3 regions of the Ruegeria sp. CH5 genome follow, and region 3 is predicted to be linked to each of the others. Evidence: riboswitches for the same ligand, from Rfam matches in the RefSeq annotation. Region 3 holds a riboswitch; each other region holds the start of a gene.
What was found. A riboswitch is a leader RNA that binds a small molecule or an ion and turns the genes downstream of it on or off. The one in region 3 is predicted to bind cobalamin.
Positions count from the first base shown of each region.

Region 1: another riboswitch for cobalamin. It lies ahead of ACR0JC_RS16115 (DUF1636 family protein); the one in region 3 lies ahead of ACR0JC_RS05590 (CbtB domain-containing protein).
Region 2: another riboswitch for cobalamin. It lies ahead of ACR0JC_RS12875 (hypothetical protein); the one in region 3 lies ahead of ACR0JC_RS05590 (CbtB domain-containing protein).

Region 1 is NZ_JBQFQT010000005.1:242,397-252,390, forward strand. It holds gene ACR0JC_RS16100 (FecCD family ABC transporter permease) at 1-474, opposite strand, end outside; gene ACR0JC_RS16105 (ABC transporter substrate-binding protein) at 475-1,428, opposite strand; gene ACR0JC_RS16110 (ABC transporter ATP-binding protein) at 1,430-2,230, opposite strand; gene ACR0JC_RS16115 (DUF1636 family protein) at 2,227-2,625, opposite strand; cobalamin riboswitch at 2,729-2,936, opposite strand; gene ACR0JC_RS16120 (hypothetical protein) at 3,581-3,880, shown strand; gene ACR0JC_RS16125 (hypothetical protein) at 3,942-4,208, shown strand; gene ACR0JC_RS16130 (hypothetical protein) at 4,205-4,543, shown strand; gene ACR0JC_RS16135 (hypothetical protein) at 4,599-5,213, shown strand; gene ACR0JC_RS16140 (hypothetical protein) at 5,266-5,571, shown strand; gene ACR0JC_RS16145 (hypothetical protein) at 5,614-5,787, shown strand; gene ACR0JC_RS16150 (protein-tyrosine phosphatase family protein) at 5,906-6,550, shown strand; gene ACR0JC_RS16155 (hypothetical protein) at 6,570-8,003, shown strand; gene ACR0JC_RS16160 (metallophosphoesterase family protein) at 8,071-8,934, shown strand; gene ACR0JC_RS16165 (DUF4956 domain-containing protein) at 8,935-9,693, opposite strand.
Region 2 is NZ_JBQFQT010000003.1:504,038-514,031, forward strand. It holds gene ACR0JC_RS12850 (lactoylglutathione lyase family protein) at 1-254, shown strand, start outside; gene recR (recombination mediator RecR) at 326-919, opposite strand; gene ACR0JC_RS12860 (YbaB/EbfC family nucleoid-associated protein) at 966-1,310, opposite strand; gene ACR0JC_RS12865 (DNA polymerase III subunit gamma/tau) at 1,397-3,151, opposite strand; gene ACR0JC_RS12870 (protein-tyrosine phosphatase family protein) at 3,307-3,810, shown strand; gene ACR0JC_RS12875 (hypothetical protein) at 3,814-4,221, opposite strand; cobalamin riboswitch at 4,308-4,523, opposite strand; gene ACR0JC_RS12880 (TetR/AcrR family transcriptional regulator) at 4,554-5,126, opposite strand; gene ACR0JC_RS12885 (alpha/beta hydrolase family protein) at 5,211-6,068, shown strand; RNA gene ffs (signal recognition particle sRNA small type) at 6,150-6,248, opposite strand; gene ACR0JC_RS12895 (bifunctional 2',3'-cyclic-nucleotide 2'-phosphodiesterase/3'-nucleotidase) at 6,288-8,354, opposite strand; gene nudC (NAD(+) diphosphatase) at 8,330-9,313, shown strand; gene ACR0JC_RS12905 (SRPBCC family protein) at 9,352-9,819, shown strand; gene ACR0JC_RS12910 (prephenate dehydratase) at 9,876-9,994, opposite strand, start outside.
Region 3 is NZ_JBQFQT010000001.1:1,117,623-1,127,616, reverse strand. It holds gene ACR0JC_RS05630 (OpgC family protein) at 1-531, opposite strand, end outside; gene ACR0JC_RS05625 (tetratricopeptide repeat protein) at 561-1,931, opposite strand; gene ACR0JC_RS05620 (CaiB/BaiF CoA transferase family protein) at 2,112-3,296, opposite strand; gene ACR0JC_RS05615 (thiamine pyrophosphate-binding protein) at 3,283-4,902, opposite strand; gene ACR0JC_RS05610 (DUF302 domain-containing protein) at 4,982-5,443, opposite strand; gene ACR0JC_RS05605 (DUF1636 family protein) at 5,588-5,932, shown strand; gene ACR0JC_RS05600 (hypothetical protein) at 5,920-6,414, opposite strand; gene ACR0JC_RS05595 (CbtA family protein) at 6,479-7,177, opposite strand; gene ACR0JC_RS05590 (CbtB domain-containing protein) at 7,182-7,352, opposite strand; cobalamin riboswitch at 7,389-7,597, opposite strand; gene cobF (precorrin-6A synthase (deacetylating)) at 7,641-8,384, opposite strand; gene cobA (uroporphyrinogen-III C-methyltransferase) at 8,377-9,105, opposite strand; gene ACR0JC_RS05575 (cobyrinic acid a,c-diamide synthase CobB) at 9,102-9,994, opposite strand, start outside.

The sequences.
Region 1 (9,994 bases), on a different contig from region 3:
TGTGGCGCCGGCCCAGCGGGCAACGCTCAGGACCGTCAGCGTGGCCGCCAAGGCACCCAGAAACGCCATAACCGGCACGGTGAGAAGTCCCAGAAACAAGCCGGTATGCAACAAGGCAAGAATGGCTCCAAACGCGCCGCCGGCCGATATGCCCAGCAGGTGCGGATCGGCCAGCGGGTTTCTTGTGACCGCTTGGAGGGTGGCCCCGACAATCGCCAGTCCGGCCCCGACCATGACGGCAAGCAAGGCGCGCGGAAAACGGATTTCCCAGATAATCGCGGCGCGGCCCTTTGACCATGTCGGCTCGCCCGAGGATAGGCCGGTTTCGTGCAGCAACACTCCCCAAACGGTCTTGGTGGGCACCGAAATGGCCCCCACCGAGATCGCAAAGGACAAGGAAACGACCATCACGACTAGCCCCACCAGCATCGCCGCCCAGAGCGGTAGTACCCGGCGCGCCTGCACTACGCGCATTTAGTTGCCGACCAAGGCAGCCGGGCCCCAAAAGCCATGGGCGAGCTTCCGAACCGCCTTGATGTTGCGCGGTCCGGGTGTGGCCTCGACATATTCCAGAACCACGAAACGATCGTTCTTGACCGCGTCCAGATCTGCAAATGCAGGATTATTGACCATGAAGTCCCGCTTCTGCTCGGCGGTGACGTCGCCATAATTGACGATCACAATAACTTCGGGGTTGCGATCGACGACTTCCTCCCAAGTGACGGTCGCCCAGCTTTTCTCGAAATCATCCATGATGTTGACGCCGCCTGCGGCCTCGATCAGAGCGGTCGGCATGGCATAGCGGCCGGCAGTGAACGGCGTATCCTCGCCGCTGTCATAGACAAAGACACGCAGCGGTTCGTCCGAAGGATTCAGGCTGAATGTGATCTCAGCAAGTTCGGCCTTATATCCCTGGACCAGCTTTTGCGCCCTGTCTTCGACACCGAAGATACGACCGAGGTTCAGAAGATCGTTGTACATGTCGCTCATGCTGGCTTTGGGCTTGTCGCCGATATGGATGCAGCTTTCAGTCAGTTCGTAGACTTTGATCCCGAAGGGTTCGAGCGTCTCCGGCGTCACCTCGCCACCCACTTTCATCCCGTAGTTCCAGCCTGCGAAATAGAAATCGGCATCTGCGCCGACCAGCACCTCTTTGCTGGGATACTTGGCCGACAGCTCGGGCAGCTGCTGCACTCCGGCGCGCATGTCTTCGTCCAACGTCTTCCAGCCGGAAATGCCGGTATATCCCACCATCCGGTCGGCCAAGCCCAGCACCAGCATCATTTCCGTCAGGTTCACGTCGTTCGAGACCGCCGCCTTGGGCGGTTCGTCAAAGGTGACGGTTCGATTGCAACTTTGCACGGTGGTTTCCGCGGTCGCGGTGTTGGCGGCCAAAGCAAGGCCCAGGGCCAGGGTGGTCGGTTTCATTTCAAGCTTCCTTCTGGTTGGGGGTGGGGAGTTGATAGGTCAGGTGAGGTTTGTGACTGAGGCTGAGCTGCTCTTGCCGGGCGGTGACTTCGAACGTGTCAGAGACCAGCCTGTCACTCAGCACTGTCTGGGGTGGGCCAAAGCCGCAGGGTCGACCGTTCTTCAGAACCAGAACACGGTCGCAGACATCGGCAGCCAAGTTCAGGTCGTGCAGCGAGGTGACGATCGTCAGATCGAGGTCCCGGATCAGCCGCAACACCTCTAGCTGGTGGCGGATGTCCAGGTGGTTGGTAGGCTCGTCCAGCACAAGAATCCGGGGTTCCTGGGCAAGGGCGCGCGCGACCATCACACGCTGACGCTCGCCGCCGGACAGAGTGGCCAGCCCACGGTCGGTAAACCCGTCCAGATCCATTCGGTGCAGCGCGGATTCGATGATCTGGTGGTCACGACTGCCGGGCGTGGACAGGCCCAGCCGGTGCGGCACCCGCCCCAACGCCACGATGTCGCGCACGGTCAGCGCGAAATCCGAGGGCTGCTCCTGCAGCACGGCGGCTACCTGACGCGCCAGCGCCCGGCGGGCCATTCTTTTGACGGATCCGCCGTCCACCAGAATGTCGCCCGAGGACGGACGGTGATAGCCGTAGATCATCCGCAGAAGGGTTGTCTTGCCGGCACCGTTCGGCCCTACAACCCCCATGACCTGCCCGCGCATCAGCAAAAAACTGGTCTCGTGCAGCACCAACGGCGCTCGTTTTCGCGGCGCCCAAGTGACGGCATCCACCGACAGCAAAGGCGCGCTCATGAGGCGCAATCCGCATTTTCCGAAGACGCAGCCATCGCGGCTGGAATGCGGGCCAGCGTCGCGTGGCGAAGCCCGGCCGGGCGGTCGACCGAGCTGCACCATCCATCGCGCAACTGCTGGTACAGCTGGGCGAATTCCACCAATGCCCCGGTCTCTTCAGACGTCAGGCCGCCAAACAGGTAAGATGCCTTGCCCGGCGCGTGATAGGCGACGGTACAGGGTCGGGTGCACCCGGCCATGCAGGCCGCACCGGAAACGTCAAAACCTGCCAAACCGTCGTCTTCGGCCAGCGCGGCGCGCAATCGTCCGATCAGGTCAGGCCCGGGGCGTACGGCTGCGCCCTTGGGTCGGCAAGATAGGCAAACCGTGATGTGATGTGTTGATTGTCGGCTCACTTCGCCCTCCGCGAAATCGCGGGGCGGAAAGGGAACCAGTCATGTCAGCGGCGCAAGCCGAAAAAGCCATCTTGGCCTCCTTCCGGGACACCCCGCCCGGGTTGAGTTGCGTTTGATGATGGCAGGTCTCCTGACTCGCGATGTATGGCTTGCCCCGCCTTCCCAGACCTATCGGCCCAGTGGCATCCGGGGGTCGCACACCGCCTACAGTTGCGGGGGCAGTCACGGAATTGGCGTCAGAACGGCGCCGCACCGTATTCCCTTTTACCCGACCGCCGAAACGATCGGGAACCATCAGCGCAAATCTCATCCATGAGTCGGGTTGCACTGTCAACGACGTTCTGGGCGGGTGCGTAATGGAGGTATCCAGGCGACCCTTCGGCACCACCTGAGCGACAGACCGGGCCGCGAATCACGTCGTTTTGACCAACTGGATTAAGATAGCTCGGAAGGTCCCGAAACACGGCGGCGCAAGCGGGCCGACTGCCAAGCCTCCGTGAGCGGCCTCGCCTCTTCTCTTTGAATGCAGAAGCCTATCGTTGGCAAGCGTACAAAATTTACGCGCGGAAAAATCATTGATTTATCCTGTGATTGATTCAAACATACGAATTCGACACAACTTTAGCTTTACCTCCGTTGTTGTCGCTGTCGCCCGTTTCGTCGGGCCCTTCCGACTGCTGGAGTGAGTGCTGGCGGTCGGAAGGCATTTCACGAAATTCAGCGTTGGGAGGACGCGGTGCCCGGACTTAACTTACGAACCCTTCCTCGAAACTTCGCACCGGTTTTTGCCCATGACGTCGTTGCGTCAGCACGCTTTGTTCACGGTCCCGGGGATCGGCAGAATATCTGTCTGCCAGCTATGTCATTGGCGGCAAAACCGGGGACCGCATAGACGTGAGCACGCAAAAAGGACCACCTATTCCACAAGCATCAGCGAACCCAAGAGGAGAAGAAAATGATTAACAAAGTTATGATGATTTCAGGCGCGACGTGTTTCGCACTGCTTGCGGCCTGTGACGACACCAGCACGTCAAGCGCACCTGCCGAACTGACCCCCGCCCAACAGGCGTGTCTGCGAGACGTGGCCAAAACAACAAACAATTCGCAAGTGGTCGTGCTCTCATCCGCGTTCAGCGAGGCTGGAACACAAGTTACCGTTGGGGTTGGAGAGGATCGGGCTCCGTGGAATTGTATTGCCTACAGTGATGGCGCGACAGCTGGTATCGAGTTCCTCGGCGACGAAGGCGCACTTTGACCCGTTTGATGCGTAGCCGGAATCGGCTGCGCAGCGCTGGCTTGATACTCTGAGGTCCGGCATGGTTTGCAGAATAACCATCATCGCGTTTGCCTCCCTTTACCTGTTGGCGTTGTTTGCGTTCCTGACCGGTACATTTGGCTGGTTCGGACAGGAACGAGACCCGTTGTCCGGCGTATTCCTTTTGCCGCTGGGACTGCCTTGGGTCTTTGCGGTGGACCTTTTCTCAGAGTCGGCCAAACCGTGGCTCGCGGCGATTGCACCGGTGCTCAACCTGTTGGCACTGGTTTTGATATGCAGATGGGCACGTGGTTTGCGCCAGGAATGAAGGCGGAACTCTTTCCCGCAAAATGGGAGGAAAACATGGGAAAAGTGATCTTGGGGCTTGTGATCGGGCTCATCCTCGGCGTGGTTGGAGCGATGACCTTGGGCGGCGGGGCAGCGATGGGTGTCGGCGTTGCGACAGGCTTGTCCGCCGGTGTTTGCACCACATTGAAGGGAGCTCAGGCCGAGAACCTGATCACCGCCGAACAAGCAGATCAGATCCTCAATCGCGTGAACTCCGAGATGGCGTCATTGCAAGGAATTGAAACGAACGACGAGATCGTCGGCAGCGCACAGGCATGCGACGAGTTTCTGGCACAGTTGCGGGAAGCGCAGTGAGGATTCTGCTCACCGGAAACACAACACTTAGGATAGACCGACAGAGGACCTGCTTATGAAACGCAGTTTTTTGAACCTTTTAACTCCCGCCCTTGCGATCAGCGGAACAGCCGCGCTGGCCATGTCAGACGCCGATGACGCGTGCATCGACCATCTGCGGCAGGTCGGTGGTCCGGACGGTCAATCCGGCACGATCGAAAGCTCACAGTTCTCGGAAGCCGGCACGCTCGTCATGCTGCGTGACGCCGGCGGAACACTTTGGCGCTGCATTGCGTACAAGGACGGAAGCATTGGCGAGATGTCGGTTGTCGAGGCGATGGATGATGGTGGCGGAGCCATGGACGGCGCCGCCGGGTCTACAGGTAGCCAGCGCGTCAAATTCGATGCCGGATCCACCGGCGCCGAGCTCGTCGGTCAACTCGCGCCAGGGGAATCGCAGCAATACGTTCTTGGCGCGAAGAACGAACAGTTTCTTTACGTCCGCGTTGCTCCGCGAAATGGCTCTTTGGACTACGTCATTCGCAACCCCGATGGGTCTGAATTGTTAGGATTGATGTCTGCGGACAAGGAGTATCGCGGACAGCTGTGGCAATCCGGCGATCATGTTGTCGAAGTCATCAACCGCGGCAGCTCTGCCGTCGACTACAACGTCATTTTTGGAATTGAGTAGGTGATCGACCTGAAACCCTGAACCGCATTTCCAAAACAATCAGGAAGAACAGATGAAATCCAAGACTCTAGTGGCGATCGGCGCGGTCAGTGTCTCTGTGCTTGCAGGATGCGACGAAAGTGGCGGATCAGTGGAAGCAAGTGCTCCTACCGTGGGCAGTTCCAGCGATCTGTCGTCATTTGAAGGCGCAAGAGCGGGTCAGGCTGAAATGGGCATTCAAAGTCTCGGGTTTGAACTCATCCGAAGCGAAGGGCTGACCTCGTACTGGTTCAACAAGGAGACCGGTGCTTGTGCTCGGATCACGACATCTGAGGGAAGATACTCGGACGTAGCGATGCTGCCGTCAGGTGACTGCTGACACGCATTCATCAATCCCAAATCTGCAAAAAGGAGCTTCAACTTGCATTTCGATCTGGCACATGCGGCAGTTATCGTTGTCGCCTTGATCATCACCAACCTGGCCTTGAAATCGGCCGGCGTGATCAACGAAGAAAACAAACACCAATGGAACTGGAAAGTTTTTCTGGCCTACTTCGTGGTCATATTTATCATCAATCTGGTGTGGCCGATCTAAGGCTTCAGGGCGGCAAGCCAACCGCCGATCTGACCTGGTTACCGTGAACGCGCCTCTCGGCGGGACTGCCGGCAGGAAAAGCGTGAGCATCGCTGGCTGAAAACAGAAAGGAATACGCATGCGGTTTTTGACGTACCTCATATTCATCGGTGTTCTGGCAACTGCGGCGAATTCTGACGTGACCAGTCGAAACGGTGGCCCAAGCAACAGCCAGATGCTCTCTAGGGGCAGCGACGGAGGCGTCGACGGCGTCGCTTTCTTTCGCCCAGTCCTAAGCGGCGTTTTGTACCGCTCTGGCTTCAAGGGCGGCGACAAGGGTCGAACGGGCTTGAGCAACGCTCAGCGCGAAACACTGTGCGATGAAGGGTTTTCGGCCGGGTTTTATGCGGATTTCGGCAAGAACACCGAATACGGCCGCACCAGCTGTGGAAACGGAGCCTTTGACTATCAGAGCGCCAGATCGTCCCGCCCCGGCAGTGTCATGGCCGCCATACACCAGGTGATTGAGGACCCTGGAAAGGGTCCTGTCCTGGTGCACTGCATGTGGGGCGTTCATTCCTCAGGCGCCTTGTCGGCAATGGCGCTTGTTCAGTTTTGCGGCTGGACGGAAGACAGGGCCAAGAAATATTGGAATGATGCCCGAAACGGGGCCCCATGTTCGGGCGGGTGTGACCAGTGGATTGACTCGAAATTCTCAAACTTCAGTTTCGACCCCAGTTTGAAGATCTCCGCCGAACAACAGGCCGCGATTTGCCCCAAATGACATCGGGAGGACTATCCAAATGAGGTTCAATCTTCTGGGGTCACTGGCTCTCATTGCACCCACAGCCTTGTGGGCGAGCGACGATGTTCGCGGAGAAGCCACGACATTTGATAGTCCCAATGGTGTTACGGAACGCTGCATTCGGATCGAAAAAGTCCCAACGGGCGAGTACAAGAACAGCGATCTTGAGGAAGAAACGGCCTATTGCGAGATCGATTTCTATGCGCCCGAAATCGCCATTTGCCCAAAAACCTGGAGCACCAGCCCAGGAATGGCCGTCTACGATATTTCGGAAGGACCCTACGTGGGGAACCGTTCCGAGTTCGAGAGAAACGCTTGCAAAGAGGGCAAGTCGGCAAAAGAACTGGCCAAGGGCAGAGTGGCCAAATTCAAATCCACCATGAACCAGAAGGGTACAAGCGGAACGTTTTCAACCTCGTCGCTGCTTTACTATCATTTCTCAAGGTATTTCGACGCGACGGTGAAAGTTCCGGTGGCGGTCTGGCGCAGCATGGACGCTCAGGCGCATCTTACCGAGGTTGCAGAGCCCGGCCTTGCGATTTCCGGCGGATCTCATGGCGGGCGCATGAACCATGAAGGCTGGCGGGTTTTCGTGGCTGCGGATGCCGACCCGAACTCGTACCAACCGACGGATGATCTGTTCACCGCGGATCGAACGCAGATATACGGTGTCCTGCTTGATAGCCCCGGTCATCGCTACGGCTCGGAAATCAACGGCACCCGCAAGTCCGGTTGGGGCAAAGGCCAAAATCGCGATTTTCAGGAAACACCCGCTTTCCTGGCCTTGCGGTCGTCAAAACCCTTGCCCGAGGCCATTGCAGAGGGTGTCAGGGAAGGCCGAAAGGACCGGCAGATCAACGAGGACCTCGGCCCCGATGTCAGCGACCAACAGATGGCCTTCTGGATGCAGGAGCTTACCGAAATTGTTCTGCTCGACTTCATCTTCAGCCAGCAGGACCGTGTGGGAAATATTGATTTCACGCCCCACTGGTATTGGGTCGAAGACGGAAAACTCAAACACAAGAAAACGAATCACCATCAGCCGAATGATGGAGACGTTCCCGCCGATGCAATATTGATCCGTCGCAGCAATCTGAACGACAACGATGCCGGTGGGCGGGTCGAATATGCCAACTTCGCGAAATCCACTCAGATGCTGGAGAAAATGCGGCATTTCTCTCCAAACACATACCGGCGGCTGGTTGCGTTGAACAGTGACCTTCAAACGCAAGGCCCGGTTTACGGCTGGTTGTCACAAAGCTTTGGGTTGTCGGACCGTCAGATTGCGCAGGTCGTCAAAAACACTGCGCTGGCAACATCCATCCTCAAGAGCAATTGTGCCAAAGGCGATCTGGTGTTTGACTTGGACCCTGTCACATTCTTTTTGAACAAAAATACCGAGGCGGAGGGCCTGGACTGCAATGATCCGTAAGCGTTCGATCACTGTCGCGGCGTTCGTTTGGACGGTCGTGCTCGCCTGCAAAGCGGCCGCTTTGGATGTGATCGTCATATCGGATCTGAACGGCAGCTATGGCTCGGTCAAATACGATGCCCGCATCGAAAAGGCGATCAAGCGGATAATCGAGATTGATCCCGATCTGGTGATTTCGACGGGCGATATGGTCGCCGGACAGCGCATCCCCAACCTTTCAGACAAACAGGTCAGAGAGATGTGGAAGGCGTTTCACATGGCGGTATCCGACCCGCTGGAGGCTGCCGGAATTCCATTTGCGGTCACGCCGGGAAACCATGATGCGTCGGCCTATCGCGGGTTCGAGCGCGAGAGAAAAATATACGCCGAGGAATGGGGCCCGAGAAAACCAAACGTCAACTTCCTGATGTCGGATGACTATCCGTTCTTCTACGCGTTTGAAATGCAGGGGATAACCTTTGCGTCTTTGGATGCCACGACCCTTGGGCCACTATCCGGCGATCAGCCGGACCAACTTGTGCAACTTGGGGCAGGTGGAGACCCGATTGTCACGTTCAGCCACCTCCCGCTGTGGCCGTTTGCGATCCAGCGCGAACGCGAAATCATCGGTGACCCGACGCTTGAAAGAATCTATCTGCAAAGCGGCGTCGTTCTGCACCTGTCTGGACACCATCATGCTTTTTACCCTGGCTGGAAAGACGGCGTGGCCTATGTTTCGCAAGCTTGCTTGGGTGGTGGCCCGCGGCGGCTAATCGGTGATCGCGCCAGGTCACCTCACAGTTTCACGCATGTCACCTTCCAGCCGAACGGAGAGTTTGGGATAGCAGTATATCGAGGGCCGGATTTTGAAAGGTCTGTCGACTTCAAGTCGCTCCCGAAAGAGATCAGATCCCCGAATGCGGTGTTGAAACGTTTAGACCTTGTGAAATGACTAGAAGCTGAGTTTCAACTCGACTTTTTCGGGGACCAAATCGTTTATCATCTCTTCGATGCGGGCCTCGGAAAGTCCACCCGAGGTAATGAAAAGCAATGAAATTCGGGATTTGCCGGGTACATGGTGTTTTCTGATCAGCTTCCAGCCGGCGTCGGCGGCCATCGCTTCAATGGCGCTGCTGACGTTCAATGAGTGCTCCTCGTCCGAAGCCTTAAGCGATATTTCAACGCCCTTGTTTCGCCCTCCGAGCCAAATGAAACACCAACAGACAACCGCCACCAGTGTGGCCATCAGCGGCAGGCCCAACCCGACCGCAAGCCCAAGAACGGTTACGACGATCAATTCGACAGTGTCTATCGGATCATCCAAATTGGAGCGAAATCTGAGCAATGCGCCGATGCCGAAGATAACGAACCCGATCATTGACCCGTGCTGGACGACAAGGAACCCCACCGCCATGCCGATCAGCGCATACAGGAAGAAGAGCCTGGGCATTACTATGTCGCCGACACTTCTACGGGCTTTACGCCGCACCGGATGATAGACGATCAAGCCGGCCAGAATGATCGTGACCAGCACATCAAGAGAAAAGAAATACAGTTCCTGTTTGCCGCGAAACTGGATCCATCTGCGTTCGATCAGAATTTCCGATTCCGATGCCCCGGCAAGCATCGTTGCCGGGTCGATTTGCGACATCGCCGCAGCGGGCAACAGCAGCATCAACAACACAGTCACAAACGGGAAAATCGTATTCAACTCATCGTCCTTCCTGCTTGTGCCCAGACAGTACACGTCATCACGCGCAAATCGCGCCCCTTACAAGTCAATCCCAACAAGGAGGATCAGGTAAAGAGTTCAAAGCGCATTCTTCCGACATCGCAGACAAGTTGTGATACGAATGCGATAAAGAAGTGTGTTCCACACACGAGAAAACCGAAGGGCAGAAAGCACGTGTATCCGTCAAAACCTGAAGTTTCACGGCGCTTGTGCAAATTTGGAAGATCCGCTCTTGCAGCCAGCTTACTAGCGGCAGCGTTTTTGCCTTGGACCGGAGCTG
Region 2 (9,994 bases), on a different contig from region 3:
GAAACTACGCGCCGGAAAACAACATCAACTTTCGCAGGAACGGGACGTTCCATTTCTGCGTCCAGGATCCTGATGTCGAAGGCTTGGTGGAAAAAATCGTGGCGGCCGGCGGGAAACAACGCATGCCTATCCGATACTACTACCCCGGCGAGAAACCCTACCGCATGGTCTATGTCGAGGATCCGTTCGGGATAGTCTTCGAGATCTACAGCCATTCCTATGAATTGACCTACTCGTCGGGTGCCTACACCTGACCGATGGGTAAAGTGGTACCTTGCAATCGAGGAGGGGCGAGAGCGTGCTGCTTGCAGGCAGCACGCGGCGGCTACAGTTCTTTCCGCGCCCGCAGCGCTGCGGTGATGGTCCCGTCATCCAGATAGTCCAGCTCGCCCCCGATCGGCACGCCCTGCGCCAGCGAGGTCAGGCGGACCCGCCCTTCCAGCTGGTCGGCGATGTAATGGGCCGTGGTCTGCCCGTCGACCGTGGCGTTCAGGGCCAGGATCACTTCGGAGATGTTTTCGGCGGTCACCCGGTCGCGCAGCCGGGGGATCCGCAGGTCATCCGGGCCGACGCCGTCCAGCGCCGAGAGCGTTCCGCCAAGCACATGGTAGCGGCCTTTGAACACGCCCGCGCGTTCCATCGCCCACAGGTCGGCCACGTCTTCGACCACGCACAGCTCACCGGTGGCGCGGTCTTCGGAATTGCAGATGTCGCAGATGTCGGTGGTGCCCACGTTGCCGCAGTTCAGGCATTCGCGTGCGGTGGCGGCGACCTGCTGCATGGCGTCCGACAACGGCGTCAGCAGCAGGGCGCGTTTGCGGATCAGGTGCAGCACCGCCCGCCGGGCCGAGCGCGGTCCCAGCCCCGGCAGCTTGGCCATCAGATCGATCAGGGCGTCGATGTCACTGTTCGAACTCATGGCCTGTCCTGCGTGGCTTTGGCGTCGGGGGTTTGAGGGGCGAAGATCAGAACGGCAGCTTGACGTCCGCCGGGAGGCCCATGCTTTCGGTCAGCTTGGCCATTTCTTCCTGCGACCGCTCGGCGGCTTTGGTCTGCGCGTCCTTGATTGCGGCCAGGATCAGGTCCTCGACCACTTCCTTGTCGTCGCTGTTGAAGATCGAGGGGTCGATGTCCAGACCTTTCAGCTCGCCCTTGGCCGAGGCCGTGGCCTTGACCAGGCCCGCGCCGGATTCGCCGACGACCATGATGGTGTTCAGCTCTTCCTGCATCTGCGCCATCTTGGTCTGCAGTTCCTGCGCGGATTTCATCATCTTGGCCATGTCGCCCAGACCACCGAGTCCTTTGAGCATCTGTATGTCTCCTGTCATTCGATTTGCGGCCTAAATACGGGCCGTCTGCGTCCTTCACAAGGGCAGCGCGCCTTCTGCGCGGATGATCAGTCTTCCTCGAACGGGTCCCATTCGTCTTCGACCTCGGGCAGGGCTTCGGTTTCGACCTTGGCCGCACGGTCCTCGGGGGTTTCGATCCGTGTGATGCGGGCCTTGGGGAACTGAGTCAGAACCGCCTGCACCAGAGGGTGTCCTTCGGCCTTGGCCTTCAGCGCCAGCTCGGCCGCGTCGCGCAGTTCGGCGATGGTGGGGGCGTCGCCGTCCGAGACGATCGAGACCGCCCAGCGATTGCCGGTCCAGCGCTGCAGCGCGGACCCGAGCCGCGCGGCCAGGTCGGTAGGGGCCTTTTCGGTGGGCGTGAATTCGATCCGGCCCGGCTGGTACGAGACGAGGCGGACGCCGTTCTCGACCTCGACCAGCAGTTTCACGTCACGGTTGGCGCGGATCAGCTCGACCACATGCTCGAAAGTTGGATAACGCGCCAGCGCGGTCTGCACGTCCTGAGCCAACGCCGCCGTCGGCGCACCGCCCACGCCGCGCGGGCCCGGCGCATGGGCCGAGGCCGTCGCGGTCACGGGCGGGGCGCTGTTTCCGGCGACCGGAACGCCGCCCCCCGGCCCGCCGACGGGCGGCGGAGGGCTGTCCTGAAGGCGCTTGATCAACTCTTCAGGGCTGGGCAGGTCGGCCACATGGGTCAGACGGATCACCGCCATTTCCGCGGCCATCATCGCGTTGGGGGCGGCCGAGACTTCCTCGAGCGCCTTCAGCAGCATCTGCCACATCCGGGTCAGCGCCCGCATCGGCAGCGCCTCGGCCATCTGCTGGCCGCGGGTGCGTTCATCGGGCGAGACGGTGGGATCTTCGGCTGCGTCGGGGGTGATCTTCACCACCGAGACCCAATGCGTGATTTCGGCCAGATCGCGCAACACCGCCAGCGGGTCGGCGCCCTCGGCATATTGCGCGCCCAGTTCGGTCAGGGCCCCGGCCGCATCGCCGCGCAGGATCATGTCCATCAGGTCCAGCACGCGGCCCCGGTCGGCCAGTCCCAGCATCGCGCGCACCTGGTCGGCGGTGGTTTCGCCGGCACCATGGCTGATTGCCTGATCCAGCAGCGAGGTCGCATCCCGGGCCGAGCCTTCGGCGGCGCGGGTGATCAGTGCCAGCGCGTCATCCGAGATTTCCGCGCCCTCGGCGGTGGCGATCTTGCGCAGCAGGCCGATCATCACTTCGGGCTCGATCCGGCGCAGGTCGAACCGTTGGCAGCGCGACAGCACGGTCACCGGAACCTTGCGGATCTCGGTCGTGGCGAAGATGAATTTCACATGCTCGGGCGGTTCCTCCAGCGTTTTCAACAGCGCGTTGAAGGCGCTGGTCGACAGCATGTGGACTTCGTCGATGATGTAGATCTTGTAACGCGCGCTGGCGGCGCGATAGCGCACGCTGTCGATGATCTCTCGGATGTCGTTCACGCCGGTGCGGCTGGCGGCGTCCATTTCCAGCACGTCCACATGGCGACCTTCCATGATGGCCACGCAATGCTCGCACTGGCCGCAGGGTTCGGTCGTTGGGCCGCCATTGCCGTCGGGTCCGATGCAGTTCATGCCCTTGGCGATGATCCGGGCCGTGGTCGTCTTGCCGGTGCCGCGGATGCCGGTCATGATGAAGGCCTGCGCGATCCGGTCCGCCTCGAACGCGTTTTTCAGCGTGCGCACCATGGCATCCTGACCGACCAGGTCGGCAAAGGTTTCCGGGCGGTATTTTCGGGCGAGAACCTGATAGGCGGGGCTGGACTGTGTGGTCATGTCTGCTCTGACGGATTCGTACTGACGATGCAGGGTAGAGTTCCAGGTGCCCCGCGTCCACAGCACCGGTGCAGGTTTTTCGCTTTGGCGAGCGCGCGGTGTGAGGCATACTGCGCGGATCAAGTTCAATCAGCCAGTTTCGGGGGGAACGTCTGATGACAAATCTTGTGGTTCATGCATTGCAGGTGGGCGGCGGAACGCTGGCCCTGACCTCGGTTCCCGGCGGTGGCGGCGACTATGAGGGAGACCTGGACCTGATTTCAGCCTGGGCGCCGGGGCTGGTAATTTCGATGACTACCCTTGCCGAACTGGTTTCTGTGGGTGCAGGCGAATTGGGTTGTGACATCCATCGGCGCGCCTGTCGGTGGGCACATCTGCCGGTCGCCGACTTCTCGGCGCCGTCGACCGAGATATCCGGCCGATGGCCCGAAGTCAGCGCCGCCGCCCGCCATGCGCTGTCGGGCGGCGGGCGCGTACTGGTCCACTGCCGGGGCGGTTGCGGGCGGTCTGGCATGGTTGTTCTGCGCTTGATGATCGAAAGCGGCGAGCAGCCGGAACAGGCCCTGAAACGCCTGCGGGCCGTACGTCCCTGCGCGGTCGAAACCGATGCTCAGATGGACTGGGCCATCGCCCCGGCGCGCGAGGCTCTGGCGACCTGACATTCAGGCGGTTGCGCGGAACTCGCGCTCGGCCCTGACCGCGGGCATGATCGCCGTGGCCTGCAGCATCGCACAGGGTCGATCACTGATGACCTGCGCAGGCAGGGCGTCGCTCTGGTCGTCAAACAGCATGTCGGCGTAGGTATCAAGGCAGTCGGACGGGGTGTCGGCGGCCGCTCCGCAATACACGCGGATCCGTTCGGGACGTGCATCGAACCGCGCCGTGCAGCCATGTTCGCAATGGGCCAGTTCGCTACTGCCTTCCACTTGGAAGTCGGGGGATGTAGCGGCCTGCGCCGTCGCCATTGCCTGCGCGATGGCCCGTGCCATGCGCGCCAATGCCGGGCAGGTCTTTCCGGTGCGCTGGCAGATGGTTGCCGCGAATTCATGGGTATCGGTCTTCCAAATCATGTTGCGCCCTCCGCGCGCTGGGCGAGGTGGATTTGGACAGACGCCGGTTTCAAGGCCAGACCCTGCCCGGACACCCCGTCCGAGTTTCGGTTTCACGTTTGATGGCAGGTCTCCTGACTTGCGGGTCTTTGCTTTGCCAACCTTCCCAACCTTGCGGTCAGTGGTATTTAGGCATCGCTCTCCGCCTACAGTTGCGGGGGCAGTCGCGGCCTTGGTCCGCTCCGGAGTTCCGGGTTGGACCGCACCGTGTTCCCTTTTCATCCCGGACCGAAACGGCCCGGGAACCATCCCCTCATCGCTAGCGGTGTATCCGGGATCGAGTCAAGACGGTTTCAGCCCGGTTGCCGGAGTGAGTCCCAAGGGAACAGATCAGGCAGTCTGCGCAGTACATTCGAATCCCTGCGGGCACGGGCCAATTGCCAGCCGCCCTGCATTACGATGAACAGGGTGTCCGCAGCATTTTCAGGGTCGGAAACTTCAAACCGCGCGGCGTGGTTTCGAACTTCGATGATCCAGCTTTCATACAGACGGTCGGCATGTTCCCGAAACGCGCGGTTGTCGGGGCTTTCGAACAGGGTGGCGGCGATGGGGCAGGTCTCCCATTGGGCCGAGGTGTCGAACAGCTTCGCGATTTTGTGGCACAGGGTGGTGACCCCGTCGCGAAAATCGGCGGCCTCGTTGAATGCCGCAGCGATCATGCTCAACATCCCGTCCGAGGCCCAACTGGCCGCCGCCAGGGCCAGATCCGGCTTGCCCTTTGGAAAATGGTGATAAAGCGAACCCTTGGGGGCCTGCGCTTCGGCCAGCAATTCCGCCAGACCGACACCGTTATAGCCCGAGCGCTGGAACAGTTGGGCGGCAGTCACGATCAGGCGATCTTTGGTGTTTGGTGGACGTTGGGTCATGCAGGCCAAATATTGACAGGCCTAGACCAATTGGTCCAGACACAAAGCATTAGACCGATCGGTCCAGAGTGTTTGGAGGCAAAGATGTTGGATTCGCAGCACGCGGTTGACGTGGGAGACTTTAAGTTTCCGTCGGGCCAGACCCAGCTGGCGGCGCGGCTTTACACTCCGGCGGTCGAGCCGCAAACCGTTGTTGTGCTGAACGGCGCAACAGGAGTGCCACGTGACTACTATCAGCACTTTGCTCGCTGGCTGGCCGCCGAGCGCGGTATGGCTTGCCTGACATATGATTACCGGGATTTCGAGCATTCGCTGACCGGGCGGCTGAAGGACTCGAAGGCCACGATGGCGGACTGGGCGCTGATCGACATGCCCGCAGCGCGTGCCGAGATGCGCCGTCGCTACCCGCAGGCAAAACTGTGGGTGATCGGGCATTCGGTCGGTGGAATGCTGGCTCCGCTGCAACCGGAAATCGAACAGATCGACCGGATGATCTGTGTGTGCGCAGGTTTGGTGACGGTGGCTGATCACCCGTGGCCCTACAAGGGCTTGGCGACTCTGTTCTGGTATGGCCATGTGCCACCTCTGGTGCGTCTCCTGGGGTACCTGCCAGGGAAACTACTGGGATTCGGAGCCGACTTGCCGGCTGGCGTCTATTGGCAATGGCGCAAGTGGTGTACATCGCCCACCAGCTATCTGCCCGAACTTGGTGACACGCTTCCCCAGGCGGATTGGAGCCGGGCGAACGCCACGGCGGATATCATTGCGTTTGAGGATGACCAGACAGTGCCACCGCCCGCCGTCTGGCGGCTGGCTGAACTCTATGGTCCGACCGCCCGTCGGCACTTGTTGGAGCCCAAGGATTTCGGACTGTCCGAAATCGGTCATATCGGCGCCTTCGCCCGCCGCAGCAGTGCCGTTTGGCCGCGATTGATCGCCTGACCCGCCCGTAAGCGCGGTTTTCAGGAACAACGACGAAATGCAGAGGTTGGATTGACCCGGCCGAATACGCGGCGCGGCGTCAAGTGAGAGGTTGGACATCGACCCAAGCGGGGCTCGTTGTGGCTGCTTCCTTCCGGACCTGACCAGGTTGGCGAGGCGCTTGCCCGCGCCAACCTCTCGACCGCCGATATAGGCATCACGCAGCCGCTTGGCAACCCGTCACAAAGACAGGCGTATCCGAAGAAACCCGCGCGCGTCCTGCCCGTCGGTGGTGGCTGCAAAGTGGTCCAGCTCGTGCAGGTAGTTCGCAGCGCTTGGTCCGGTTTTCAGAATCACGGACCAGCCCGCCTGCGGAACAAAGGAAAAGCTTTGGGCGGTGTTTTCCAACGGATCCGGACCCAATCGTCCCGCCAGGTAGTCGCGCAAGATACCCTGAAGGCTCAGCGGCGGCACCGGGATCAGGCGGGACGGGTCTGGGACGGGAAAGTTGCCGCCGCCATTGGCTCGGTAGCTGTTTGATGCAACGACGAATTGTTCATCCGGATCGACGGGGCGACCCTGATAGGCAAGATCGCGCAGGCGGGAATGGGACGTGTCGATCGACTGGCCGCCCAAATCATATCGCGCGGGCTGCGTCAGATCGAACCTGTAGGTCACCCCATGCAGCACGTCGAAATTGTGCCCGGTGCCCTCGGGGTTGATCAGAACCTGCTCGTCGCTATCGCCAAGTTGCGAGAATTGGGCAGCCGACATCTCCAGCCAATCGGCGATCTGGCGGCCATCCAGCAGCATGGCGGCCAATTGGTTCGGGAACACATGCAAGTCCGAGACATGCCGTACGGTGACATCGCCAGCCGGGACTTCGGTGTAGTGTCTTGGGCCGGCCCGGCCTCCGAATTTCGAAGGTGCGGCTGCGGACAGAACTGGCAGAGTCTCAAAGGCCGTCCCGGCCAGAACCGGTCGCAGGGCTGCCGCCTGGGCTGCGGCGACCAAGTTCAGCCCCTGATCCACCCCGCAGAAGGTGAAATAGCTATGCAAAGGACGATTGATCCGGCCCACCGGCTGGGCAGCGGCTTTGCGGGTCGCTTTGTGGGCTGCGGCAAAAAGTTCGACCATCTCAGGGTCTTCAGGAACGACCCAATCTCCGGCTTCAGCCCTGCCCGGGCAGATCGCGCGCAGATGCGCGCTGTGACCAGCAATTCTCGCTTCTCCCGCGGCGTTCATAGCAAGCGTGAGGTCGATCACCCCCAAATGCGACCCCGCTGATCCGGGCATGACCACGGGTCTGGCCTGCTGCGGGTTACCATCGCTTGGGTCGGGCAGTGTCAGGTGCGTGTGTCCGGCCACGATTGCATCAATACCGTCCAGAGCAGAAAGCTGTGCGACCACATTTTCCGACATCGGCGCGGCGTCGGGCTCGCCCATCCCTGAATGTGCAAGGGCCATAATCAGGTCACAGCCCTGACGACGCAATTTCTCGGCCATCCGGCGCGCCGTGGCGACAGCATCCTCGGCTGCAACCTGGCCTTCCAATTGTGGTGCTTCCCACTTCACCGTCTGCGGCGGCAGGATCGAGAACACGCCAATTCGGACAGGAGTGCTTTGGCCGTTGATGTGGACATGACGGGTCAGGATGGCCTGTTTCTGCCAGGGCGCGACCCCGGTCAGACACTGCATGTTGCTGCACAAAACCGGGCAAGTTGCCCGAGAAACGATCCGGCCCAGAGCCGGCAAGCCAAAGCCGAAATCGTGGTTCCCCAGCGCAATTGCGTCGTAGCCCAAGCGCCCAAAGGCGGACATCAAAGGGTGGGTCGCGTCGGTCTGTTCGACCGCCCAGTCACCCAGAAGTGTCCCCTGAAGGGAATCGCCGTTGTCGAACAGCAGGACAGTTGCATTTGCCTCTTCCGCCTCTTGACGTGCAGAGCGGATCAGGCTGGCGGTTCGGGTGAAGCCCACACCTGGTTCCGGCCGGTCAGCATAATAGTCGAAACTGGTCAGATTCATGTGCAGATCGGTCGTTGCAAGAATCCGGATGTGCGCGGTTTTCAAGTGGGGATGTGCCTGAAGCAGGGAGGATTTCAGAGCCAATTTTCTTCTTTTAGGTGCTGTTGAGCATACGTTTTCACTGAAAGGTAGAATACAGGTAATCGTCAGGGCTTCCATGCGTCCTTTGCGACAACGATGCTTTTTGCGAGTGTGAATTCCCATTGCACCAGTGCCCAAGTCGTGGCAGCCCTTATGCAAATTCCAAAGGGACAGGCATGAAACGGGCGGAAAGCGTGACATTTGGCGGCTCTGGACTGGACCGGGCGGCGCAGATCCGTACCGATGCCAGAGCTTTGGAGGAAGCACGGTCCGATACCACGGCGCGGTGCGTCCTGATGTGGCGGGGCAAACCGCTGGTCATGGGCGAAGCGTTGGACCAGTTGGCCTTGGTTCCGATGGACCACGATCTGGTTACGAACGGACCCGGCGGGGCGATCGACCAACCGATCTTGCTGGGGCGCAGTGATGCGGATGCGCCGCTGTTTGCAATGGACATTTCGAATTGGTCTGCCGACGGGTTGGACCTGTCGGGCGTTGGAGCGTTCGTGGATCGAACCGAACAGCAGCATCCGGGGCTGCCCGTGGGCCACGTGTTCGCCGAGCTTCGTCGGATCATGACCCGGCTGTCGGCCCGGGACGCCGAATTGGCAGCCACCGCCAAGGCCGTGATCGGCTGGCACGAGACGCACAGGTTTTGCGCGCGCTGCGGCAACCCGACCAACATTTCACAGGCCGGGTGGCAACGGCTGTGCCCGGCCTGTGGCGGGCAGCACTTTCCACGCACCGATCCGGTGGTGATCATGTTGGTCACGCATGGTGATTCTGTCCTGATGGGCAGATCTCCGGGGTGGCCCGACGGTATGTATTCACTGCTGGCCGGTTTCGTCGAACCGGGTGAAACCCTTGAGGCCGCCGTGCGACGCGAAGTCATGGAGGAGGCCGGCGTTCCGGTCGGACCCGTCAGCTATCTGGCAAGTCAACCCTGGCCATTTCCGTCGTCGCTGATGTTCGGGTGTGCAGCGCAGGCGCTGTCCCGCGAGATCACGATCGACCCGGTCGAGATCGAGGACGCGATGTGGGTCTCCAAGTCCGAGATGATGCAGGCTTTTGCAGGCGAGCACCCCAAGCTTCTGCCGGCGCGAAAGGGGGCAATCGCGCATTTTCTTTTGCGTAACTGGCTTGCAGATACGCTGGACTGACGAAACACTGACACCCTGACTGAGCAGAAAAGGCCGACATGCAGGTTTCAGCACGCGAAGATATCCAGGCGCCGATCGATGCGGTGTTCGCCATGGTCGCGGACTTCGAACGGTTCGAGCGCATGGCGATGCGCCGCGGTGTCGAGGTTCGACGCACTGTCGAAATGCCGGGCCACTGGGTCGGGTCGTGCTGGGAAGCCGATATCATGATCCGTGGCAAGCCACGCCACGTCGCGATCGAGGTGGCCGAGTTCGATCGCCCCACAGCCATGCGGTTTCGATCGACCAGCAAGGGGATGAACGGCCTGACCACGATTGATCTTCTGTCGCTGTCGCAAAAGCAGACGCGGCTGAGCATCGAGATGTCACTGGCTGCCAAGACCTTGCCTGCGCGTCTGCTTCTGCAGTCGTTGAAGCTGGGCAAGGCCAGATTCCGGCGCCAGTTCCAGATGCGACTGAGCGATTTTGCGCGCGAAATGGAAGAACGCTATCTGCACGGGGCTTGAGAGCCGGCGTTTGACTGGCGGTGAACAGTCCCCAGCTGCTTGCGCGTGGGAGCAGACTAACCGCGTGGTCGAGCAGCGGGGTACACGCCCAGAACTTCCACATTCGTGGTGAAATGCTGCAGTTCATCCATCGCGAGTTGCACGTTGCGGTCCTCCGGGTGGCCGACGATGTCGG
Region 3 (9,994 bases):
CCCCATGAACATCGGCATCATTGCCAGAACGACCAGGTACATCGGCAGGATGTCGAAATAGTTCGGCACATAGGTCAGGGTGAACAGCCCCACCATCTGTGGCATCGGGTCGTTGAAGAAATGCTGCAGGTTCAATCCCGAGACATAGCTTTTGTCGAAGGCTCCGGACAGATCCAGCGCCGCCATGGACATTGCGACAAAGAAAAACAGGCAGATATGTGCCCAGTAGACCTGCCAGATGCGGAAACTGACCCGGGCGGTCCCCATCCACCAGCCCTTGCGTTCGAACGCGCCGCCAAAGGCGATGGCCGAAGCCATGCCCGAGCAGAAAACAAAGATTTCAGTCGCGTCCGAGAATCCGAAACGGGCCGGGATCCATCGGGCCCAGGGGTCATTCGGGATGTGCGCGATCAGGATGATGAACATCGCAATACCGCGATAGAAATCCAGCCGCGGGTCGCGGGTTGTGGCAGCAGGGGCGGAGGATGCCGCCACCGGTGCAAAATCAGAAGCGGGCGATGCGGTCGCCATTCGTTTCTCTGTCCTTTGTGGTCGTCTTGTTATTCAGCCGGTACGCTTTGCACACCGGATTGGTCGCGGGCCGAACTGATCAGAGCGCGGCGCGCGAGGGCGTAATTGTCTTCGGTGCCGGACCGTTTGGCCTTGCGGTCGTCCAAAATGCGCTCGACATCGTCGAGGCGTCCGGCACGCAGGCCGGAATCGATCGTAATGCGTTCAAAAACATCCCTCTGGGCGTGACTGCCGCCGGCCAATTGCATCGAATTTCGCGCATTTGCAAGATGCTCGAAGGCTTGAAGATAATCGCCTTTTCCAAATGCCTCGAGGCCAATGGCAGCGGCCAAGCCCGGGTCGGCCATGCGACGTGCCGTGTCGGTTGCGGGCTGTTGCGAGTCCTTGTGAATGCGGGCCAGCAACTTGGCGGTCGAGTCGGGCCTGTTGTCACCAGTCAGTGCCAGAAGGTAGTGCAGATCAGCGAAGATCAGACAGCCGTCTTCGGTGCGGGCGGCGCTCAGGTCGGCCAGTTCTTCCCATCGGGTGCCAATGTCCACGCCTTCAAGCTCGAGCCTCGACAATAGCGAAGTCGCATTCGAAATATCGCGATAGTCATCTGTTTTGTCCTGGCGAATCTCGTGGTCGTACAGATCAAGCACCTGGTCGATCTGACCCAGATCCAGATGCATCAACGCCTTGTGCCACCACACGTGGTAGCGGAAGTTGTTGCAGTGGGACCAGGCAGCCTCGCGCCCGGCCAGCCAGTCCAGGCCGGATTGCGCATTGCCCGTCATTTCGTGCACATGGGCGACTGCGTGCAGGCCCCACGCGTCGTCGGAAACCATCCACAGAGCCTGACGCCCTGCGATTTCGGCCTTTTCATAGGCACCGGTTTCTTCCAACGCAAAGGAATGGCACCCAAGCAGGTATCCACGACCGGGGTGATCAGGCGCATAAGCGGGCAGAACCCGTTCGATCGAGCGTCGCATCCCTGCGGAATCACCCAACACGAAACGGGTCGCGTGGCTGAGCTTCATGGCCAGCGTGTCCTCGGGGTGAGTGCGCAGAATTGCCTCGAAAGTTTGTACGGCGCGGGTGGGTTGGCCTGCCAACCAATGATCCAAGGCCTCAACATACAGTGTCTCGCGGGCCGAAATCGGCTGCTCAGCGGCCGCACTCTTTGCGGCGGCGGCGGCCTGATGGGCGACCTCCATCATTTCCCTGCGCCCCAACAGAACCATGAACAGCCCCTTGATGGCATGCCCAAGCGCAAAGCCCGGTTCAAGCTCAAGCACCTTGCCCAGATGCTGAGGTGTGACCGCTGCGTGAGCCATGAAACCAAGCAGAACACCATTCCACGCTTCGGCGCTGTCCGGGTGGGTCAGGGTGTTCATCTGTCCGAAAACATCTTGCTGCATGCTTGGGTCCAATCTGGTTGCAAAAACTCACACTCTTGGACTTAGCAGAGTGTGCAGACGGGACGTAACAGTATCGGGCCTGCTCTCGAATTGGTGAAAGCTTGTGTTCGCAAAAAGCGAAAAAAATCGCCGATTCAATGACATGTTTCAGCGACTTGCCGCCGAAAAAGGCAGAGTGTTTCAATCCTCGAAGGGGTTTTCCGCGTTCAGAACCGTCTGCGTGTCAGCGCCGAACTCGGGCGGAGCAGAGCGGTAGGTCACCGGGCTGCGGGACAACTTCAATGGATTCCCGATGAGACGCACCGGGCCGGGCCGGGCTGGCATATCCACTTGCATCCGCCGCGCTGCCACTTGGTCCGAGGCAAAGACCTGATCCAGCGTCTGAACCGGGCCGACCGGCACTTTCAACGCCTCAAGGCCATCGATGACGGCCTTGGTCTCCAGCCGCAGCAGCGCGGGCCGCAGAACGGCGTTCAATGCATTGCGGTGTTCCAGCCGGGCCGGGTTGGTGGCGAACCGCGCGTCGTCGGGCAGGTGGCTCAACTCCAGAAAACCGCAGAAGCGCTGGAACTGGCTGTCATTTCCCACGGCCAGAATGACGTGCCCATCGGCGGTTTCATAAACATCGTAGGGCACGATGTTGGGGTGCCCATTGCCGCGCCGCTGTGGAACCTGGCCCGAGGTCAGATAGTTCACGCCCTCGTTGATCAGCCATGCGATCTGGCTGTCGACCAGCGCGATGTCGATCTGCTGGCCTTCGCCGGTCTGATCCCGGTGGCGCAGCGCCGCCAGTATGCCGACGGTCGCGTACATGCCGCACATCACGTCGGCGATGCCCACGCCGACTTTCATAGGGGCTCCGTCCGGCTCGCCCGTCAGCGACATGATCCCGCCATAGCCCTGCGCCATCAGGTCATAGCCCGGCTTGGCCGCGTTCGGGCCGGTCTGGCCGTAGCCTGAGATCGAACAGTAGATCAGCCCCGGAAATTCGCGCGAGAGGGTTTCATGGTCCAGCCCGTATTTGGCCAGCCCGCCGGGTTTGAAATTCTCGATGAGGATGTCGGCATGAGAGGCCAGCCGCCGGATCTGTTCCTGCCCGTCTGGCGTGGCGATATCGATGGCGACGGATTTCTTGTTGCGGTTCGCGGCCATGAAATAGGCGCTCAGATCGGTCGGGTTGCCATCCGCGTCGGTGACATAGGGCGGCCCCCATTGGCGGGTGTCATCGCCCCCGGTGGCCGGGTTTTCCACCTTGATCACGCTGGCGCCCAGATCGCCCAGCAGTTGCGTGCAGGTCGGCCCGGCCAGAATGCGTGACAGATCCAGAACCTTGACGCCCTTCAGCGGCCCTTCAGATGCGGCCATCATAGCCTCCGCGGTCGATCTCGGCGGCGATCACCGTGAACGTGTCGGCGGTCATCGCGGCCTGCAGCGCCGCGCGCAGATCGGCGCGGTTTCGCACGGTGTGACCATGGCCGCCGAACGCCCGGCCCATCGCGGCATAGTCATGCCGGTCGAAATCGACGCCCCGATTGCCCATCTGGCGCTGGCGCTGTTTCAGCTCGATCAGTGCCAGGCTGGCATCGACAAAGACCAGAAAGATCGGGTTTCCGCCCATTTCTGCGGCGGTCGACAACTCACCGGCGACCATCAAGAACCCGGCATCGCCGGAAAAGCTGATTACCGGGCGGTCGGGTTCGGCCAGTTTCAGGCCGATCGCCATCGGAACGGCGCATCCCATCGTGCACAGCGCCGACGACTGGATCAGGCCGCGCGCCTCGGAGCATTGCCACATCTGGCTGAGAAGGATGCGGTGCGCGCCGCTGTCGGCGGTGGCCAGTGTTTCGGGGGGCAGGGTGTCGCGGGCCTCGGCGATCACGGCGGCGGGGCCCCAGTCGTCGTCGGTGGGAAAGGCCGCGGCCAATGCGGCCTTGACCTGCGCCGGTTGGCCTTGGGGCCAAGTCGGTCGCGCAGGGTTGCCCTTGGCGATCGCCTCGAGCGTGGCGCCGGTATCGGCGACCAGGTTCAGCCCCGCCTGGTGCATGTAGTGGTCATTCACCACGGCCGAAATGTCGATCACGCGTTTTTCGTCCGGGTCCCAGATCTCGCGCCAGCCGGGGCGCATTTCGATGGGGTCATAGCCCAGGCACAGGATCAGGTCGGCCTGTTCGACCAGCGGCACAAGCTGCGTGTCGGCCAAGGGCGACAGCCCCGCGCCCCCCAGGCACAGCGGGTGATCCTCGGGCACCACGCCCTTGGCCTTGTAGGTCGTGACGAACGGGATGCCGAAATGTTCCAGAAACGCCCGCACCACGCTGCGCGAGTCGTCATACAGCACGTCCAGCCCGATGATCGCCAGCGGACGCTCGGCCTCGGCGACCCATCGGCGGGCCTTCTCCAGGCATGTGCCCTCGGGCGCGACGCGGGCGGCCCGGGTCAGCCGTCGGCGCTTGGCGGCCGACACCCGTGTATCGGCGACCGAGATCGGCACGTCGATATGCACCGGCCCGGGGCGTGGCTGCGTGGCCAGCGACACGGCCTTGTCGGCGATGATGTCGGCGCCCTTGGCCGTCAGGGTGAACGTACCCTTGGTGATCGAGCGATAGACCTGCGCATGATCCATGACCTGATGCGTGTAAGTCAGCGCCTCGTCGGCATCGACGCAGCCGGTCAGCACGATCATCGGTACCCGATCCTGCAGCGCGTTGGCCACGACATTGATGCCGTTCATGGCCCCAGGACCCAGGGTCGCCACCAGAACCGCCGGCGCACCATCGCGATGGTGCACCGCCTCGGCCATGAAACCGGCCGAGTTTTCGTGCTTGGTCAGGTGAAAGGTGATCCCGACCTGTTCCAGCGCATCGACCAGGGTCAACACCTCGCCCCCGGGCATGCCGAATGCGTGGCGGCACCCGGCCTCGTACAGCCGTTGCGCCAGAAGGTCCGCAGCGCGGGGGGACAGGTCCTGCATCGAACAAGCTCCGTAAGTTCCGTTGCGCAGCAGATTGCGGAGGTTCCGGGCCGGCGCAAGCCGCATCACGTCAGTGTGACTATTTGACAGCCGTCTGGGCGATGGCGGCGAATTTGGCGTCCAACTCTGCGGCAATCGCGGGCAAGGCGTCGGATCCATCGGTGTAGGGGGCAAAGACCAAAGTGGGCGTTTTGTAGGACAGCGTCGCGGTCCCGTCCTCGTTTTCCGTGACGTACAGGCGGATCGGCGCCTCGATCATCGCGGGCACCGATTGTTCCAGAACCCGCACCGCATAGTCGTTGTTGAAGACGCCGATCACCCGATTGCCCGGAATGGTGATGCCGCGCGCGGCGGCGGCCTTGGTGGGCCCGGCCTGCGTTACCACGATCAGACCGTTTGCCTTGACCGCTGCGATCGTGTCGGCCACCAGCGCGTCATGGGTCTTGGTCGTCGGGTGGACGGCCCAACCCGGCCGCGGTTCGATATCGGCAGCAAGCGCGGGCAGCGCCAGCAGGCCGAGGAAAAACATAAGACGTTTCATCACGGGCTCTCCAGGTCGTGGTTGGCCCAAGTCTTCCCGAATTCCCGGGTGCGTACAGTCACAATATCGTGGGCGGCGGGCTTGCGCCGGGGGTGCGAAACCCGCACAAGCGACAGTGTGAAACGGAAAAGGCAGGCGAGTGGCATGCGTGTTTTGATCTGCAGCAGCTGCGCGGGCGAGCGCGACTTGCCGGCCGAGCGTCAGGCCGTATCGGACGCCCTGCGCGCTGCGGGCGTGGACGGGCAGGTCGAGATCGCCGAGCACACCTGTTTCAGCGGTTGCAATGAGCCGACCGTGGTGGCGATGCAGGGGGAAAGCCTGGCGTCCTACGTGTTTTCGGGGATCGATCCGGTTGCCGATGCCGATGACATTGCGGCGACCTGCCGGACCATTCTGAACAGCCCGAATGGCTGGATCGAAGACGCCCGGCCGTGCGGGCGGCTTCGCTTGTGTCTGCGGGCGCGGATCCCCGCGTTTCAGTCCACCTGAACCGTGACCGAGGCGCTGACCGGCACCCCATCCACGGCCAGCGGGCTGTGGCTGTTGGCGTTCAGCGAGACCTCGATGGTAGTGTCGCCCTTGGGCAGGTCCGAAATGTGCATCCAGTTGCCATAAAGCCGGGCCAGCTTGACGCCGTTTACATAGACATGCGCATGGCCTTCGCCGGGCTTGTTGTCCAGCGAGGCGTTCTCCGGCGAGAAGCGGAAGTTTTTTGGCATCACATGCAGGTTCCAACCCGCCATCGGGTCGGGGGAGACGGCGATCTCCAGCCCCGGCGCGTCCGGTCCGGCGGGCAGGTTGATGGCGGCGCTGTGGTCATGGGCCATGGCCTCGGCGTGATGGCCGCCATGTTGGGCGGGGTCGGAATGGTCGTGGCCATCGAAGGTGACGCCGTTGGCCGCGGCCAGCACGAACCCGGCACCCCCACCAAAGACCAGACCGATCGCGAAAAGAGCAAGCGAGCGTGTCATCATGTTTCCTTGAAAAGCAAATGACCCGCCGGTTGGGCGCCGGCGGGTCGTGGGATTTCGGGGATCAGGCCGCGGCTTCGACGCGCTTGCCCTCGCTTTGCCAGAAATACCCGGCAAACGAACCCAGCAGCACCCAGGCCACAAGGCCGACGCCAAAGGCGCGTGCTGCGAACAGGGCCCCGATCTCGGTCGGAACCGGCCCGGTGAACACGTCGGGTTCCGGCGCGCCGATCAGGTGCGGGGCCATCAACAGCACGGCCGCAACCAGATAGCTGACGATGTTGCCACCAAAGGCGATCAGCCACATGGCCACACCAGCAGCCGCGACGGTTGCCCACCACCAGATCTGCCGCGCGAACACGTCGGCTGCGGCAACACCCGGAACCTCGGGGGCCAGGGTGAAGCCCGGCGCCAGGTGAAAGGCGATGAAACCGGCAAGCCCCCATAGCACGCCCGTGCGCCCGTCAACCGGGTGGCCTTGCGCCTCGGCCAGCGACATCAGGGCGACCAGAACCAGCGCATAGCCGGTATAGGTCAGCATGGTGAACACCACGCTCAGCCCGTCGCGGGTCAGGTCCGAGAACATGCCCGGCAGTTCGGGATGGGCCGAGACGGCTTCGGCTCCGAAATGCACCAGCTCTCCGGATTCATAGAGTTCAGCATGCAGCAACACGGGTTGCACGAATACCAACTGCAGCAGGGCGACGATCAACCCGGCTGCAGCACCAGCGAACAACGCGCTGGTCAGAATGCGACTGAACATTGGTTTAGTGGCAGGGGAAGCCGGTTGCGTGGCGCACGTCATGCGCGGCGTCATGCAGCGCCGATGCCTGAACGTGACCGGCCAGGGTGATGATCCCCAGGCCCAGAGCTGCCGCGAACACTGTCGAAAGAATGCCAGCGCGTGCCGTTGATGCGGTTTGCGTTTGTGTCGTCATTTTCTGTCCTCCTGTGCCGCCGCACCCGACGGCCGGTGTTTCATTGTTCGCCTGGCAGGTCTCCTGGCTTGCGGGTCAGCGCCTCTGTTCGCCTTCCCCCCGAACGGATCGGGAGTGGCTGGTTGAACAGGGCTCACCGCTTACAGTCGCGGGGGCGGCTTTGGATTTGACCTGCGCGCAGGCCGCACCAAATTCCCTCTTAGCATCCGGATGTCTCCGGCAGGACCAGACCCGTCCATTTAGACGTGAATGCCGCTTTGGCGCAATCGCCATTTGCGACCTTTCGCGTCAATTCCCGCGCTTTTTCAGAACATAGATATCCATGATCCACCCGTGCCGGCCGCGGGCCTCGGCGCGGGTGCGCAAAATCTTGTCGGCCACATCCGCCAGCGGACCTTTGATCAGGACCTGCTCGGGCATGCCCACGTAAGCCCCCCACCAGATGTCAAAATCGGCCATGTCCAGCGTCTGGAACGAACATTCGCCATCCAGCATCACCGCAACCGTATCGGCGTCGCTGGGCCAGCCCTCGTCGCGGATGCGCCGGCCGGTGGTGACCAGATAGGGCGCGCCGATCTCATTGATTGGCATGGCATGGGCCGCCGTCAGCGCCTGCAGCGCCGTGATGCCGGGGATCACCGTCGTGTTCGGCTGCGGGTCCAGCCGCGCCGCGATTCGCAGCGAGCTGTCATAGAGCGACGGGTCGCCCCAGATCAGCAGGGCGACCGTGCGCGCGTCGGGGTGCCGGGCCATCGCTTCCTGCCAGCGCAGGGCGATTGCGTCGTGCCATTCATCCACGCCGCGCAGGTAGCCATCCTGCGACCGGCGCTCGGGGATGTCGAAATAGGCGATTTGGGGCGGTGTGTCGGTGACCTTGCGGATGATTTCCTCGCGCACGCCGGCCAGATCGGCCTTGTTGGCGCCCTTGCGCGGGATCAGGATCAGATCGGCCGCGCGGATCGCCTTCGCGCCCTGAAAGGTCACGTGGTCCGGGTTGCCGGTGCCGATCCCGATCAAGACCAGATCAATCATCGTCGAACTCCGCCAGCGGACCATAAAGGATCAGCGCTGGCGCGGTGCCGATCTCGGAACCCAGGCGCTCGGCCAAGGCACCGACGGTGGACCGGTGCAGCGACTGCTCAGGCGTCGAGACCGACTCGGCCATCAGCGCGGGGGTATCCAGCGGCAGCCCATGCGCGTGCAGCGCGCCGGCTAGCAGTGGAAAGGTGCGCTTGCCCATGAACACCACCGTCGTCGCACCCGGGTCGGCCAGCGCGGGCAGGTTCAAGTCCTCGGGAAGCTTCCCGCTGACATCGTGGCCGGTGACGAACTGCACGCGCCGCGCGGTCAGCCGCCGGGTCAGCGGGATGCCTGCCGCGGCAGCCGCGGCAATGGCTGAGGGGATGCCCGGAATGATCTCGTAGGCGATGCCGGCAGCGCGCAGGGCCACCAGTTCCTCCTCTAGCCGTCCGAACAGGCCGCCATCGCCCGATTTCAGCCGCACGATCCGCTGGCCGGTCTGGGCGTACTCGACCAGCAGGCGGCTGACATGGTCCTGCTTGGGCGAGGGCCGCCCGGCGCGCTTGCCCACGCCCACAAGGTCGGCCTCCTTGCGCGCATGGCTCAGGATCGGCCCGCTGCTGAGATCGTCGAACAGTACCGCATCGGCCTTTTGCAGCCGGTCCACGGCCTTGAGGGTCAACAGCTCCGGGTCGCCGGGGCCGGACCCGATGAAGGAAACGAAACCGCTCATGCGCTGGCCTCTGCGATCAGATGGAAGAACGTACCGGTGACATGTTCGCGGCGCGATCCGGTCTGCGGACCTTCGGCGCCTTCGGCGTCAAAAACCCGCGCCAAGGGCGCGTCGGGCTGCTCGATGATCGAGGAATAGTGGAACTCGTGCCCCCGCAGCGCGGTCCCGGCAGAAAAGCCGGGCATGTCGGCCAGCAACTCGGCTCGGCGATAGCCCAAGTTGAACTTGCGCTTCTCGTACGAGGTGACCAGGCCCAGCAGCCCGGCCATCCGGTGGCGGGTGCCGTCCTTGTCGATCAGCCCTTGGCCCAAGGCCATGTAGCCACCGCATTCGCCATGTACGGGCCGCGTTTCGGCATGTTTGCGCAAGCCGGTCAAGAACCGCTCTGCTGCAGCCAGGGTTCCGGCGTGCAGTTCGGGGTACCCGCCGGGCAACCAGACCAGATCGGCGTCCGGGGCCGGCGCCTCGTCCGCCAGCGGAGAAAACGGCAGAATCTCGGCTCCGGCCGCGCGCCAGCCTTCCAGAAGATGCGGATAGGTAAAGGAAAACGCCGCGTCCCGGGCCAGTGCGATCCGTTGCGCCGGAGGGCGCGGCAGCGCGGCCGACGACGACCCCGCGGGGCCCGAGGAGGCCGCCCGCTTGATCGCCTCCAGATCCACATGCGCGCGCAGAAAGGCCGCGTAGCCGGCAATTGCGCTTTCCAGATCGGGGTGCTCGACCGCCTGGATCAAGCCAAGATGCCGCTCGGGCAGGGTCAGGTCGCCGCGCCGGGGCAAAACGCCCAGAACCGGCAGGCCCGCGCGCTCCATCCCCAGACGGGTCAGGCGTTCGTGGCGCGGGCTGGCGCAGCGGTTCAGAATCACGCCGGCAAAGGGCAGGTCGGGGTTGT